DNA from 3 places in the Streptomyces sp. NPDC043908 genome. Region 1 is predicted to be linked to each of the others. Evidence: riboswitches for the same ligand, from Rfam matches in the RefSeq annotation. Region 1 holds a riboswitch; each other region holds the start of a gene.

What was found. A riboswitch is a leader RNA that binds a small molecule or an ion and turns the genes downstream of it on or off. The one in region 1 is predicted to bind cyclic di-AMP.
Region 2: it holds a riboswitch for cyclic di-AMP, as region 1 does, so the genes downstream of both, AC069K_RS33345 (M23 family metallopeptidase) here and AC069K_RS25770 (M23 family metallopeptidase) in region 1, are expected to answer to the same signal.
Region 3: it holds a riboswitch for cyclic di-AMP, as region 1 does, so the genes downstream of both, AC069K_RS08175 (transglycosylase SLT domain-containing protein) here and AC069K_RS25770 (M23 family metallopeptidase) in region 1, are expected to answer to the same signal.

Annotation. Positions count from the first base shown of each region.
Region 1 is NZ_JBWKEI010000012.1:170,360-174,709, forward strand. It holds gene AC069K_RS25760 (M16 family metallopeptidase) at 1-904, shown strand, start outside; gene AC069K_RS25765 (M16 family metallopeptidase) at 922-2,289, shown strand; cyclic di-AMP (ydaO/yuaA leader) riboswitch at 2,503-2,663, shown strand; gene AC069K_RS25770 (M23 family metallopeptidase) at 2,677-3,447, shown strand; gene AC069K_RS25775 (GntR family transcriptional regulator) at 3,654-4,331, shown strand.
Region 2 is NZ_JBWKEI010000022.1:67,412-71,761, reverse strand. It holds gene AC069K_RS33355 (PrsW family intramembrane metalloprotease) at 1-99, shown strand, start outside; gene AC069K_RS33350 (aldo/keto reductase) at 115-1,059, opposite strand; gene AC069K_RS33345 (M23 family metallopeptidase) at 1,121-2,200, opposite strand; cyclic di-AMP (ydaO/yuaA leader) riboswitch at 2,213-2,392, opposite strand; gene AC069K_RS33340 (PP2C family protein-serine/threonine phosphatase) at 2,548-3,792, opposite strand; gene AC069K_RS33335 (hypothetical protein) at 3,813-4,106, opposite strand; tRNA gene AC069K_RS33330 (tRNA-Met) at 4,207-4,280, opposite strand; gene AC069K_RS33325 (PhlD) at 4,346-4,350, opposite strand, start outside.
Region 3 is NZ_JBWKEI010000003.1:30,619-34,968, reverse strand. It holds gene AC069K_RS08185 (LmeA family phospholipid-binding protein) at 1-244, opposite strand, end outside; gene AC069K_RS08180 (TetR/AcrR family transcriptional regulator) at 238-831, opposite strand; gene AC069K_RS08175 (transglycosylase SLT domain-containing protein) at 964-1,794, opposite strand; cyclic di-AMP (ydaO/yuaA leader) riboswitch at 1,799-1,983, opposite strand; gene AC069K_RS08170 (aldo/keto reductase) at 2,335-3,249, opposite strand; gene AC069K_RS08165 (dioxygenase family protein) at 3,546-4,350, opposite strand, start outside.

The DNA of each region.
Region 1 (4,350 bases):
CAACGTGCCCTACGGCACGGCGTTCGAGAAGCTCACCGCGCTGGCCTACCCGGAGGGCCACCCCTACCACCACACGCCGATCGGCTCCATGGCCGACCTGGACGCGGCGACCCTGGAGGACGCGCGCGCCTTCTTCCGTACGTACTACGCGCCGAACAACGCGGTCCTCTCCGTCGTCGGCGACATCGACCCCGAGCGGACGCTCGCCTGGATCGAGAAGTACTTCGGCTCCATCCCCTCCCACGACGGCAAGCAGCCGCCGCGCGACGGCACGCTGCCCGGCGTGATCGGCGAGCAGCTGCGCGAGGTCGTCCACGAGGACGTGCCCGCGCGCGCCCTGATGGCCGCCTACCGGCTGCCGCACGACGGCACCCGCGAGTGCGACGCGGCGGACCTGGCGCTCACCGTCCTCGGCGGCGGCGAGTCCTCCCGCCTCCACAACCGCCTGGTCCGCCGCGACCAGAGCGCGGTCGCGGCCGGATTCGGCCTGCTGCGCCTGGCCGGCGCCCCCTCGCTCGGCTGGCTGGACGTGAAGACGTCCGGCGGCGTCGACGTCCCCGACATCGAGTCGGCCGTGGACGAGGAGCTCGCCCGGTTCGCCGAAGAGGGCCCCACGGCCGAGGAGATGGAGCGCGCCCAGGCCCAGCTGGAGCGCGAGTGGCTGGACCGGCTCGGCACGGTCGCGGGCCGCGCCGACGAACTCTGCCGGTACGCGGTGCTGTTCGGCGACCCCCAGCTCGCGCTGACCGCCGTCGACCGGGTCCTCGACATCACGGCCGAGGAGGTGCGGGACGTGGCGCGGGCCACCCTGCGCCCGGACAACAGGGCGGTGCTGGTCTACGAGCCGACCACCGCAGAGGCAGACGCGGCGGCCGACGCCGACGCAGAGGGAGCAGAGCAGTGAGCGACACCGGCGTGACCATGCAGTTCCACCCCCGGCCCGCCGCCGGCACCGCGCGCCCCTGGGCCTTCCCCGCCCCCGGCCGCTCCACCCTGCCCAACGGGCTGACCGTGCTGCGCTGCGACCGCCCCGGCCAGCAGGTCGTGGCTGTCGAGATCTTCCTCGCCGCCCCGCTGGACGCCGAGCCGGCGGGCCTGGACGGCGTCGCCACGATCATGGCGCGCGCGTTCTCCGAGGGCACCGACAAGCGCTCCGCCGAGGAGTTCGCCGCCGACCTGGAGCGCTGCGGCGCCACCCTGGACGCGCACGCGGACCACCCGGGCGTGCGGGTCTCCCTGGAGGTGCCGGTCTCCCGGCTCCCCAAGGCGCTCGGGCTCCTCGCGGAGGCGCTGCGGGCCCCCGCCTTCGCCGACGCCGAGGTCGACCGCCTGGTGCGCAACCGCCTCGACGAGATCCCGCACGAGCTGGCCAACCCGGCGCGCCGCGCCGCCCAGCAGCTCTCCCGCGAGCTCTTCCCGGCCAGTGCGCGCATGTCGCGCCCGCGCCAGGGCACCGAGGAGACCGTGGCGCGGATCGACGCGGCGGCGGTACGGGCCTTCTACGAGGCGTACGTACGGCCCGCCGCGGCCACCGCCGTGGTCGTGGGCGACCTGGGCGCCACCGACCTGGACGCGGTCCTGGCGGACACCCTGGGCGCCTGGACCGGCCATCCGGCCGAGGAGCGCCCGATGCCCCCGGTCACCGCCGACGACACCGGCCGCGTGGTCATCGTGGACCGGCCCGGCGCCGTCCAGACGCAGCTCCTGATCGGCCGGATCGGCCCGGACCGCCACGACCGCGTCTGGCCCGCCCAGGTCCTCGGGACGTACTGCCTGGGCGGCACGCTCACCTCCCGCCTGGACCGCGTCCTGCGCGAGGAGAAGGGCTACACCTACGGAGTGCGCTCGTACGGCCAGGTGCTGCGCTCGGGCCCGGAGGGCACCGGCGCCGCCATGCTCGCCATCAGCGGCTCGGTGGACACGCCCAACACCGGCCCGGCCCTGGACGACCTGTGGACGGTGCTGCGCAAGCTGGCCGCCGAGGGGCTCAACGACGCCGAGCGCGAGACGGCCGTGCAGAACCTGGTGGGCGTGGCCCCGCTGAAGTACGAGACGGCCGCCGCCGTCGCCGGGACGCTGGCCGACCAGGTCGAGCAGCACCTCCCGGACGACTACCAGGCGCAGTTGTACGCGCGCCTGGCCGACACCGGCACCGTGGAGGCCACGGCGGCGGTCGTCAGCGCCTTCCCGGTGGACCGCCTGGTGACGGTCCTCGTCGGGGACGCGGCACAGATCGCGGAGCCCGTCAAGGCCCTGGGAATCGGCGAAGTCACCGTAGTGGCGGGCTGATTGGGCCGTCCGCCGAAGACGGGCGGACGGGACGGGTGAGGACCCCGGTGGCCGAGAGCCGCCGGGGTCCCCCTGTATGTCCGTTTTGTTGGGGAGGTTGCCTGTCTGTCATGTGGCGTGCGCTACAAAAAGACGCGTCTGTTTGGTGATTGAAAGATCAGCCGTCTAGCGTCAGTCCGGCTGTCCGTCACCACCCGTCGCAGCCGCGGCACCGGACAGCCATCGCCGAGTCCCCAACTGGTGCGAGCCAGGGGAGCCGGGGACCCACTCAGTCCCTGGGGTGAATCGGACGCCTCCGCCCGCGGAGGGGCCCGTAGGAGACCTTCCAGCTCCGAACCCGTCAGCTAACCCGGTAGGCGAGATGGAAGGAAAGGAACCCGCCTCTCCATGGCGTTCACCCGTGCCACCGGGAAGCACCGTCGGCCCAGCGCCGTGTCGCGCAAGAGCGCGAACATAGCGGGCATCGCCACCCTCGCCACCGCCGGAGTCGTGGGCACCCTCGCCTCCCCGGCCATGGCCGCCGACAGCTCGGCGCCCGCCGCCGCCTCGGTCGAGGACACCGGCATCACCCAGGCCATCGTGATCGGTGACTCCCTCGCCGAGCGGATCGACGCCCAGGCCGCCGCCCAGCAGCACGCCGCCGACAAGGCCCGCGCCGCCGCCGAGGCGAAGCGCAAGGCCGAGGCGAAGGCCAAGGAGGAGCGCGAGGCCAGGGAGCGCGCCGCCCGCGAGGCCGAGCGCAAGCGCCTCAACTCCTTCGTCGCCCCGATCGACGGCGGGTACGTCTCCACCGGCTACAAGACCGGCGGTTCGATCTGGTCCTCCGGCAGCCATACCGGCATCGACTTCCACGCGGGCGAGGGCACCCCGGTGCACGCGGTCGGCCTGGGCACCGTCGTCGAGGCGGGCTGGGGCGGCGCCTACGGCAACAACATCGTGATCCGGATGAACGACGGCACGTACACGCAGTACGGCCACCTCTCGTCCATCGGGGTGTACGTCGGCCAGCGCGTCGAGCCGGGCCAGCAGATCGCCCTCTCCGGCAACACCGGCAACACCACCGGCCCGCACCTCCACTTCGAGGCCCGCACCGGCGAGTCGTACGGCTCGGACATCGACCCGATCGCGTATCTGCGCTCGCACGGCGTCAAAGTCTGACCCGGACGCCCCCGCATCCGAAACCGCAAGCCCCCGGCGTATCGCGCCGGGGGCTTCGGCATGCCGTCCGGCGCGCACACCCGCCCGTGGCCAAAAGATATGCATGGCCCACGGCACGTCACCGGGAATTAACAGACGCTGGAATAGAGTCGCCGAACAGGCGTCGATCGACCGCGTTTCGCGGGGATTAAGGCGGAGGTTCGGTCATGCGCATTCCCGCGCAATCGGTATGCACGGCAATCCGCGACGACATCGTCGCGGGGCTCTTCGCACGCGGCAGCCGGCTCACCGAGGAAGTGCTCGCACGCCGGTACGGCGTCTCCCGCGTCCCGGTCCGCGAGGCGCTGCGCACGCTGGAGTCCGAGGGGTTCGTCACCACGCGCCGGCACGCCGGGGCCTGTGTCGCGGAGCCGACCGAGCAGGAGGCGGCCGATCTGCTCGAACTGCGCACCCTGCTGGAGCCGCTGGCCGCCTCGCGCGCCGCCGCCCGGCGCACCGAGGCCCATCTGAAGGTGCTGCGCGGCCTGGTCAGGCTCGGCCAGGACCGCGTCCGGCGGGGCCAGGGCGAGGATCTGCGCTCGCTGGGCGTCTGGTTCCACGAGACGCTCGCCCAGGCCTCGGGAAGCCCCGGCCTCATCGCGCTGCTCACCCAGCTGCGGCACAAGATCACGTGGATGTACGAGGTGGGGCAGCCCGCGCTGCCCGCCGAGTGCTGGGCGGAGCACGGGGCGATCGTGGACGCGCTGGCCCGCGGGGACGCCGAGCGGGCCCGGGCGCTGACCGCCCGCCACGCCGAACGCGCGTTTTCCGCCTATCGGCTGCGGCGCCCGGCGGACGTGAGGATCCCGCAACATGCCGTAAACACCGCGAGCGTCCGTGCTTAACAGGGTCGCCGTATACAAA
Region 2 (4,350 bases), on a different contig from region 1:
CACCAGCCCCCGTACGGCTACGGCCAGGGCACGTACGGGAACCACGCCCCGTACGGCTACGGCCCGGCCGCCTCCCCGTACGACCCCTACCGGCGCTGAGAGCCTGCCCCCGGTCTACGCCGAGGCGGCCTTCAGCTCGCTCAGCTCCGCGTCCGTGAGCTCCAGGTCCGCGACCGCGAGGAGCGCGGGCAACTGCTCGACGGTCCGGGCCGAGGCGATCGGGGCGACCACGGTCGGCTGCGCGGCGAGCCAGGCGAGGGCCACGCTCGCGGGCTCGACGCCGTGCGCCAGCGCGACGCGGTCGAGCGCGGCGAGCACCTTCACGCCCCGCTCGGTGCCCAGGTACCGGCCGGCGCTCCCGGCCCGCGCGCTGTCGACGTCCTGGCCGGGGCGGTACTTGCCGCTGAGGAAGCCGGAGGCGAGCGCCGAGTAGGGCACGGCGGCCAGACCCGAGCGGCCGGCGGTGTCCTGGAGGGTGCCCTCGTAGGTGTCGCGCGAGACCAGGTTGTAGTGCGGCTGGAGCGCGACGTACTTGGCCAGGCCCTCGCGGTCGGAGAAGTCCAGGGAGTCCTGGAGCCGCTCCGGGGAGATGTTGGAGGCGGCCACCGCACGCACCGTGCCGTCCTTGACCAGCTGGTCGAGCGCGGTGACGATCTCCTCGACGGGGACCGACTCGTCGTCGAAGTGCGTGTAGTACAGGTCGATGTAGTCGGTGCCGAGCCGGCGCAGCGACTCCTCGGCGGCGGCCTTGATGGTGGGGGCCGCGAGCCCCTTGAACGAGGCGTGCGCGCCGCCCTTGGTGGCGATCACGACGTCCTCGCGGTTGCCGCGCGCCGCCAGCCACCTGCCGATGATCCGCTCGGACTCGCCGCCCTCGTTGCCCGGGGCCCACGCCGAGTAGACGTCGGCGGTGTCCACGAAGTTGCCGCCCGCCTGCGTGTACGCGTCGAGCACCCCGAAGGAGGCGGCCTCGTCGGCGGTCCAGCCGAAGACGTTGCCGCCCAGGGCGAGCGGGAAGACGGACAGGTCGGAGGAGCCCAGGGGGCGCAGCGTGGTCATGGGGGGTGAACGGGCCGACGGGGCACGCCTATTCCGCGCCCCCGCCCGCCGGGCAGGCCCCCTACGGGTTGAGGCCCTTCGACTCGAGCCACGCCATCGGGTCGACTCCCGTGCCGCCCGGGGTGTGCACCTCCAGGTGCAGATGCGGGCCCGTCACGTTGCCGGTGGCGCCGACGCGGCCGATCGTCTCGCCGGTCGTCACCTTCTGCCCGGCGCTGACCGCGATGGAGGACTGGTGGCAGTACCAGAGCTCCGAGCCGTCCTCCAGCTCGATCACCGTGCGGTATCCGTACGAGCCGGACCAGCCCGCCGACTTGACCGTCCCGCCGTGGACCGCCTTGAGCGGGGTGCCGGTGGGCGCGGCGAAGTCGAGGCCGGTGTGGTGGCCGGAGGACCACATCGAGCCGGCCTGGCCGAAGGTGGAGGTGATCGTGTACGAGGCGACCGGGAGCGAGTAGCTCTTGGCCAGCTCGGCCAGCCGCTCCTCCTCGGCCTTCTTCGCGGCGGCCTCCTCGGCGGCCTTCTTCTCGGCGGCCGCCTTCTGCTGGGCGGCGCTCTGCGCGGCCTTCGCCTCGGCCGCCGCCTGCTGGGCCGCGGCCTTCTCGGCGGCCGCCTTCGCCTCGGCTTCGGCGCTGCTGCGCTGCTGATCGGCCTGCTGGAGGATGCGGGCGCGCAGGGCCTCGCCCGCCCCTGTGGCGCCCTGCTCGGCCGCGGCCCGGGAGACGCCCGCCATGGTGAGGGGGGCGCTCGCGACGGCTCTGTCGGCCTCGGCCAGGGGGGACGCGTCGGGCTTGTCGTCGCCCGCGATGCCGGTGATGAGCGCGCCCACGCCCGGCAGGGACTTCACATCGGGGAGATTGTCCGCGACGGAGTCGGGCAGGGATATGGAGACCGGCGGCTTGGTCTGCGCACTGGCCATGCCACCCGCGCCGACGGCCGCGATGACGCCGACGCCGAGGACGGTGGAGCTGCGGGCGAGCCCGCCGCGCTGCTTGATCACGCGGTGCCGGCCGCGTACCGGGGAGACGGACTCCTCCGTGGGGTTCCACTCCTCCCACACCTCGGTGCCGCTGGGCGCGGGCCCGTACGGGGCGACGGGGGGAAGCGGCGGGGTGCCGAGGGCAGGCTCGTTGGACGCCACGGGGGCGCGCTCCTTTCCTTCCTTCTCGCCTACCGGGTTGGCGGTGGGGGTCCCCCCTGCTCCTTGAGAGCTCGGGGGAGGGTTCGGAGCAGGAAGGTCTCCTACGGGCACGTTTCGACGGTGCGAAGGTGCTCGATTCACCCCAAGGTGGTGGTTCCCCGGTTCCCTTGCGGAATTCGGCGCGTGCGCACGGTGCCGCCTCTACGACGGCTGGGACGACCGCGCTGCGTTATCGAACGTTAATAGACAGGCGGACCGGATTCCAAGCCGTTCCCCGTAATCCCCGGCCCCAGCGCCTGATGCCCCGTCAAACAACGTGCGCTCGGGCGTCGTTCGGGCACGGTCCGTCACGGAACCACCGGCGTCGTCCGCCGCCGCTCCGGCCGCCGCGCCCGGGGCCGCCGCACCGCCAGCAGCGCCATGTCGTCGTTCGCACCGCCGCCCGTATGCCTGCGCACATCGTCGACGAGCGCGTCCAGGAGCTGGTCCGGCCCCGGGAAGATCCGGCCGCGCAGCCGTTCGTGCGGGTCGTAGAAGACCCCGGGCGGCCGGGCCGAACGCGCCTCGGAGAGGCCGTCGGTGTACAGGAGCAGCGTCGCCCCGAGCGGGAAGGGGTACGTGTCCGCCCGGTCCGGCCAGACCCCGAGTTCCGCCATCCCCAGCGGCAGCGCGGGGTCGGAGGGGGTGAGCGCGTCCAGCGCCCCGTCGGCGTGGAGCAGCAGCGGTTCGGGGTGGCCCCGGTTGACCAGGCGTACGGCCGTGGCGTCGCGCGGGATCTCGGCGAGCACGGCCGTGGTGAACCCCTCGAACGCGTCCAGGCCGTCGCGCCGGGTGCCCTCCCGGGTCAGCGCGCGCTCAAGGCGTCCGGCCACCGCCTCCAGCGTCTGCTCCTGCTCGGCGGCCTCCCGGAACGCCCCGATCACCACGGCCACCGCCTCGACCGCCTCAAGGCCCTTGCCCCGGACGTCCCCGACGACCAGGCGCACCCCGTACGGCGTGTCCTGGACGGCGAAGAGGTCCCCGCCGATGAACGCGCCGGCCTGCGCCGCCTCGTACCGCGCGGCCACCTGGAGGCCGCCGATCCGCTCGGCGGGCGTGGGCAGGACGGCGCGCTGGGCGGTCTCCGCGATGACCCGCGCCGACGCCAGGCGTTCGCCGCTGCGGCGCAGCATGCGGTTGGTGAGCAGGGCCAGCGCGCCGACGGTGGTGACGGTGAACAGCTCGCTGACCGCCTCCCCGGTGCTGGGGACGTCGTGGAGGTACTCGGTGAGCAGGACCGCCCCGACCGCCGAGGCGCCCGCGACAGCGGTGCCCGCGGGGCCGAAGAAGGGGGCCGCGGTCAGCGGGGCGGCGGCGAACAGGGCCGCCGCGGTGAGATCGGGCGGTGTCGCCACGTCGAGGACGACCCCGGCGACCAGCAGCAGCGCGGGCAGGGCGCGCACCAGGGCCGGACGCCGGGAGCCCTCCCGGCCGCCGCCGTCCGTTCGCTGCCGCACCTGTGGTCTCCCGCCCGTCCGCGGGGCCGCCGCCGTTCCCGGCGCCCCACTCAGGGTGCCGGGCCGGGCCGCCCGCCGCGAACGCTCCTCGGCCAACCGGGTGCGCGCGGCGCCCCTCAGTGCCGTTCGGCGCCGGTCGCGATCAGCCGCGCCCGGCATCTGCGGGGCCCGGCCCGGCCGTGGACGCAGGTCCCCCGGGCGTGGCGGCGGGCCGCCGGGCCGCCGTGGACGGTGGGGACGCCGCCCTTGGCGTGCGAGGGCGCGGAGATCCAGGGCGGGGCGGGCGACAGGGGCGGCGACAGCGGCAGGGAGAGGCACATCAGGAGCGTGCACAGGGCGAGGAACAGCGGCACCGCGGGCGCCCTGCGCCGCGTCGCCGCCCGCAGCAGTCCGTCCACATGCTCGCGCATAGCAATCGTGAGACTACTGTACGTACGCGCGCCCGCGCGGGCCGTCGGGGAAATGCCGAAGGCCCGGCACATTCGCATGTGCCGGGCCTTCGGTCTTCAGTAGCGGGGACAGGATTTGAACCTGCGACCTCTGGGTTATGAGCCCAGCGAGCTACCGAGCTGCTCCACCCCGCGTCGGTAAACACAACTGTACGGCATCCCGGACGGTGCTCCGTACCGCTTTACGGACGGCGCCGCGCTCACG
Region 3 (4,350 bases), on a different contig from region 1:
CGATGTCGACGCGGTCGAGGGTGCCCCCGGCCAACTGGGTCAGTACGGGGAAGCCGTGCACCTCCACATGGGGTGCGGACGGGAGCCCCCGCGCCTTCTGGAACGCGTCGGCCGTACGGTGTTCCGTCCAGGAGGCCGCGGCCCGGTCCCCCGCCACGGCCAGTCCCGCCAGCACCACGACGGCGACGGCGTACTTGCACCATCCCCGCAGTGCCCGGCCCGCCGCGGCACGCGCCTTCAGCACGGGGCCCCCTCCTCGGGGACGGGGTGCGCGCAGATGCCGCACGCGGCGCGGAAGGCGCTCAGGAGCGGGGCGCGCAGCAGCTCGTCGGGCAGGTCCTGGCGCGCGGCGACGGTGCTGACCAGGCCGGTCACGGCCAGCTGCGCCCGGACCGTGCCCGCCAGGTCGTCCGCGTCCGCGAAGGCGGCCAGGGTCTCCGTGCGGTGGTCACCGAGATCCCCCAGGCCCTCCACTCCGGCGAGGGCGCCGGGCAGCACCGGCAGCCCGGAGTTGAAGAGCAGGGCGAGCCGGGAGCGGTGGCGCAGCGCCAGATCGACGAGATCGGCCGAGGCCCGCAGCTGCCGCTCGGGTCCCTGCGGCAGGGCGCCCCAGGTGGCCCGGAGCGCGGCGAACTCGGTGAGGGGGCCGATGAGCGTCGCGGCGAGCAGTCGTTCCTTGGAGGGGAAGCGGTGCAGCAGCCCGGTCTTCGAGTAGCCGACCCGGTCCGCGATCTCCTGGACGGAGGTGCCGAGGTACCCCTGGGCGGTGAAGAGCTCGGCGGCGGCCTCGACGATCTCCGCGTCGAGTTCCGCGCGCGTCGGGCGTGGCATGCGGTCCTCCCCTGAGCCTGGTCACGCCACCGTAACAGACCATCTGGTCCTGGATGGACCAGATGGTCCGGCGGCTGCCGGCGGCTGCCAGCGGCTTGCGGCGGGGAGGTTTTGTCGGTCGGCGGGCTTCCGTCAGTACGGACCGTTGACGTTGTCGATCGAGCCGTACGTCTTCGCCGCGTAGTTGCACGCGGCGACGATGTTGGCGACGGGGTCGTAGCTGTCCGTCGACGTACCGGGCACGTGGAAGGCCTGGAAGGTGGGGTCGATGACCTGCAGGAGGCCCTTGGAGGGGGTGCCCGCGACGGCGTTGGAGTCCCAGTTGTTGATGGCGAAGGGGTTGCCCGACGACTCGCGCATGACGTTGCGGTAGATGCCGTCGTAGGAGCCGGGGATGCCGTGCTGGGCCATGATGTCCAGCGACTGGCGTATCCAGCCGTCCAGATCGTTGCCGTACGTCTTCGCCACGGCGGCGGTCGCCTGCTGGGGCGGCGTGCCCGTCCGCGCCGAACGGTCGGCCCGGGCCGGGGTGGCGGGGCGGTCGGCGGACGGGGCCTTCGCCTTCTTGCCCACCGCCAGCTGGAGGCCGGGGTGGATCAGCGCCGGGTTGCCGCCGATCGCCTGGCGGTTGTCCTTGTAGAGCCTCTTCCAGCCGCCGCTCACGTCGAGGTCCTGGGCGATCTTGGAGAGCGTGTCCCCGGCGACGACGGAGTAGGTCGTCGGGGCCGCCTTCGCCGCGCCTGCCTTCTGCGCCACGATCGGCTTGGCGGACACGGCACCCTTGGCGGCGACGGCGGGAGCGGCCTTCGGGGCGGCGGCGTGGGGGGCGGCCGAGGGTGCGGCACCGGCGCTCGTCGCGCCGATCACCGGAATGATGAGCGCGGCGCCGCCCGTGCCCGCGGCGGCGATGCCCCGGGTCAGGCTGCTGGACTTGGGGCGGCGGTGCTTACCCTTTGCAGGCATGGCGAATTCCTCTCCTTCGCCTGCGAGGTGAGCTGTCGGGTTCGGGCGAGGGCTGCCCGGCCGCGCTGCACGCGGCTTCACCCCGAGCCGTTCCGTCCTCCGGATCCGGCGACTACCTGGGTCCCCCGCTCCTGCCTTTTCGTGTGTGGGAGGTTTCCGGACAGCGGCAGGATTCGGCGGTCCATCCGGATTTGAGCGAGACCGTAATCGAATGGGCCCGGCGGAAACAAGAGCGTGAATTCATTCCGGCATCGGAGAGAAAGATCCATCGGTGCCGGGGATACGAGCGCCCTTCTCCCCGTATCCCCAACTCGCCTTCCACGCAACGGAATGAGCGCATCACCCTCGCGCGCGCACCGGGGCCCGAAGTGACCCACTTCACTTCTTCCGCGGCCTTGGAGAGGGATTCCTGCGCGTTCCCCAGAAGAATGAACGGGCGTTGGCGGCGCGCAAAAGAAAAGCTAAGCCCCTTTATCATTCCCAATGAATAGATTGACGACATAGGAGCGAAACCGGGCGCCCGCCGTCCATTTCGGACATCTAGGCGGACGGCTCCGACGGCGTCTCCAGCAGGGCCGCCTCCTCGTCGGTGAGCCGGAGCCCGCCGGCGGCCACGTTCTCCACCAGGTGGTCCGGGTTGCCCGTGCCGGGGATGGCCAGCACGTGCTCGCCCTGCCGGAGCGTCCAGGCGAGACGGACCTGCGCGGATGTCGCGCCGTGCGCGCGGGCGACCGCGAGGACCGCCTCGCTCTCCGCGCCGGCCGCCTGCCCGGCGCCGCTCTCGCGGCCTTCGCCCGCGATGGCGAAGAACGGGACGAACGCGATGCCCTGCTCGCCGCAGAGCCGCAGCACCTCGCCGGAGCCCGTCCGCCTGCTGTCCAGGCCGTACCGGTTCTGCACACAGACCACGGGCGCGATCGCCTGGGCCTCCGCCAGGTGCTCGGGGCCGATGTTGGAGATGCCCAGGTGGCGGATGAGGCCGGCCTCGCGCAGCTCGGCCAGGGCGCCGAAGTGCTCGGCGAGCGAACCGGGCCCGTTCAGGCGCAGGTTGACCACGTCGAGGTGGTCGCGGCCGAGCTGGCGCAGGTTCTCCTCGACCTGGCCGCGCAGGTGTTCCGGGGTGGCCCAGGGCAGCCAGGCGCCGGACGCGTCGCGCCCCGGGCCGACCTTGGTGGCGATGACCAGATCGTCCCGATAGGGCGCGAGCGCCCGGTTGATGAGTTCGTTGGCGGAACGGAGCCGGGAGAAGTAGAAAGCCGCGGTGTCGATGTGGTTGACACCGAGTTCGACCGCGCGCCGCAGCACGGCGAGGGAGCGCTCGCGGTCGCTCGGCGTACCGAGGTCGAACGCGGCGCTCCCGGTGAGGCGCATCGCGCCGAATCCCAGGCGGTTGACCGACAGGTCACCGAGTTTCCAGGTGCCCGCGGCCGCCGCGTGGATCGTCTCCGTAGTCATGATCGCAGTCTGTCATCAGGACCGGCGCGAACGGAACGCTCCGACTCGGAGCACGGCGAGGCCTACGCGGACTGTGAACAGTCCACGACCTCAACGCACTCAATGCGCCGAACGGACTCGCGCCCTGCGCGGAAAAGCGCGCCGGGGGAGAATTCTTCGCGATATCGCCTTCACCGGCACCCCTTTCGGTTTCAGCCCGCCGCGCTTTCTCCCTTCGACATTCCACATAAGTGCTCCTGCCCGTTCGCCTTGTCCCGTGGATTCACGCCAACACGGTGGGTCGGTAAGGGAAGTGTCTACTCCGCCCGCCACAGCGCGGGCACGTTCGGCGGCTCCCAGCCCGGCTGGGCGGTGTGTGCCTGGAGACAGACGTAGCCGCGTCCGCCGTAGGCGGCGCGATCGCCCGAGCGGTAGGCAGTGCCGACGGACCAGGTGGTTCCGGGGGGTGGGCCGGTGGGCGTGGGGGTCGGTGACGGCGACGGCGACGGCGACTGGGCCACGTCCAGGACGAAGTCGAACGCCGCCTCCTTCGCGCCGCCCGCGTCCCGAACGGTCATCAGCAGCCGTGCGTCGAAGAGCGAGTCGGTGTTGTTGCGCGGCTCGCCGGGGAAGTAGAGCTGGGTGGTGAGCACCCGCCGGCCGGGCGCCTGCGCCTTCACGTGGATGTGGCGGGTGCGGCCGGGGTAGAGGCCCGGCACGATCGTGGTGAGGGTGAACGCTCCCCGGGCGTCGGTGTACTGGTGCCCGCGGAGGCGGAAGCCTGTGTTGTCGTAGGCGCCGTTGGTGTCGGCCTGCCAGAAGTCGAGCAGAACGCGGGACAGCGGCAGGCAGGCCCGGCCGAAGACGTACCCGGTGACCGTGAGGCGGGTGCCGGGGGTGCCGGGCTCCAGGAGCGAGGTGCGCTCGGGGGAGTTCGGTTTGAAGTAGGGGCCCTCCGTCTGTTCCGGGGTGGGGTGGTCGCCGTCGTCGCACGCCGGGGTGAGCCGGGGGGCGGTGCCGGCGGCGCCACGGGCCAGCGTGGGCACCCCGGCCAGGGACACGGGCACGGCCACGGAGGCCGCGAGCGCTGCCCGCAGTACGGTCTTGCGGCTGGGCCGGGAC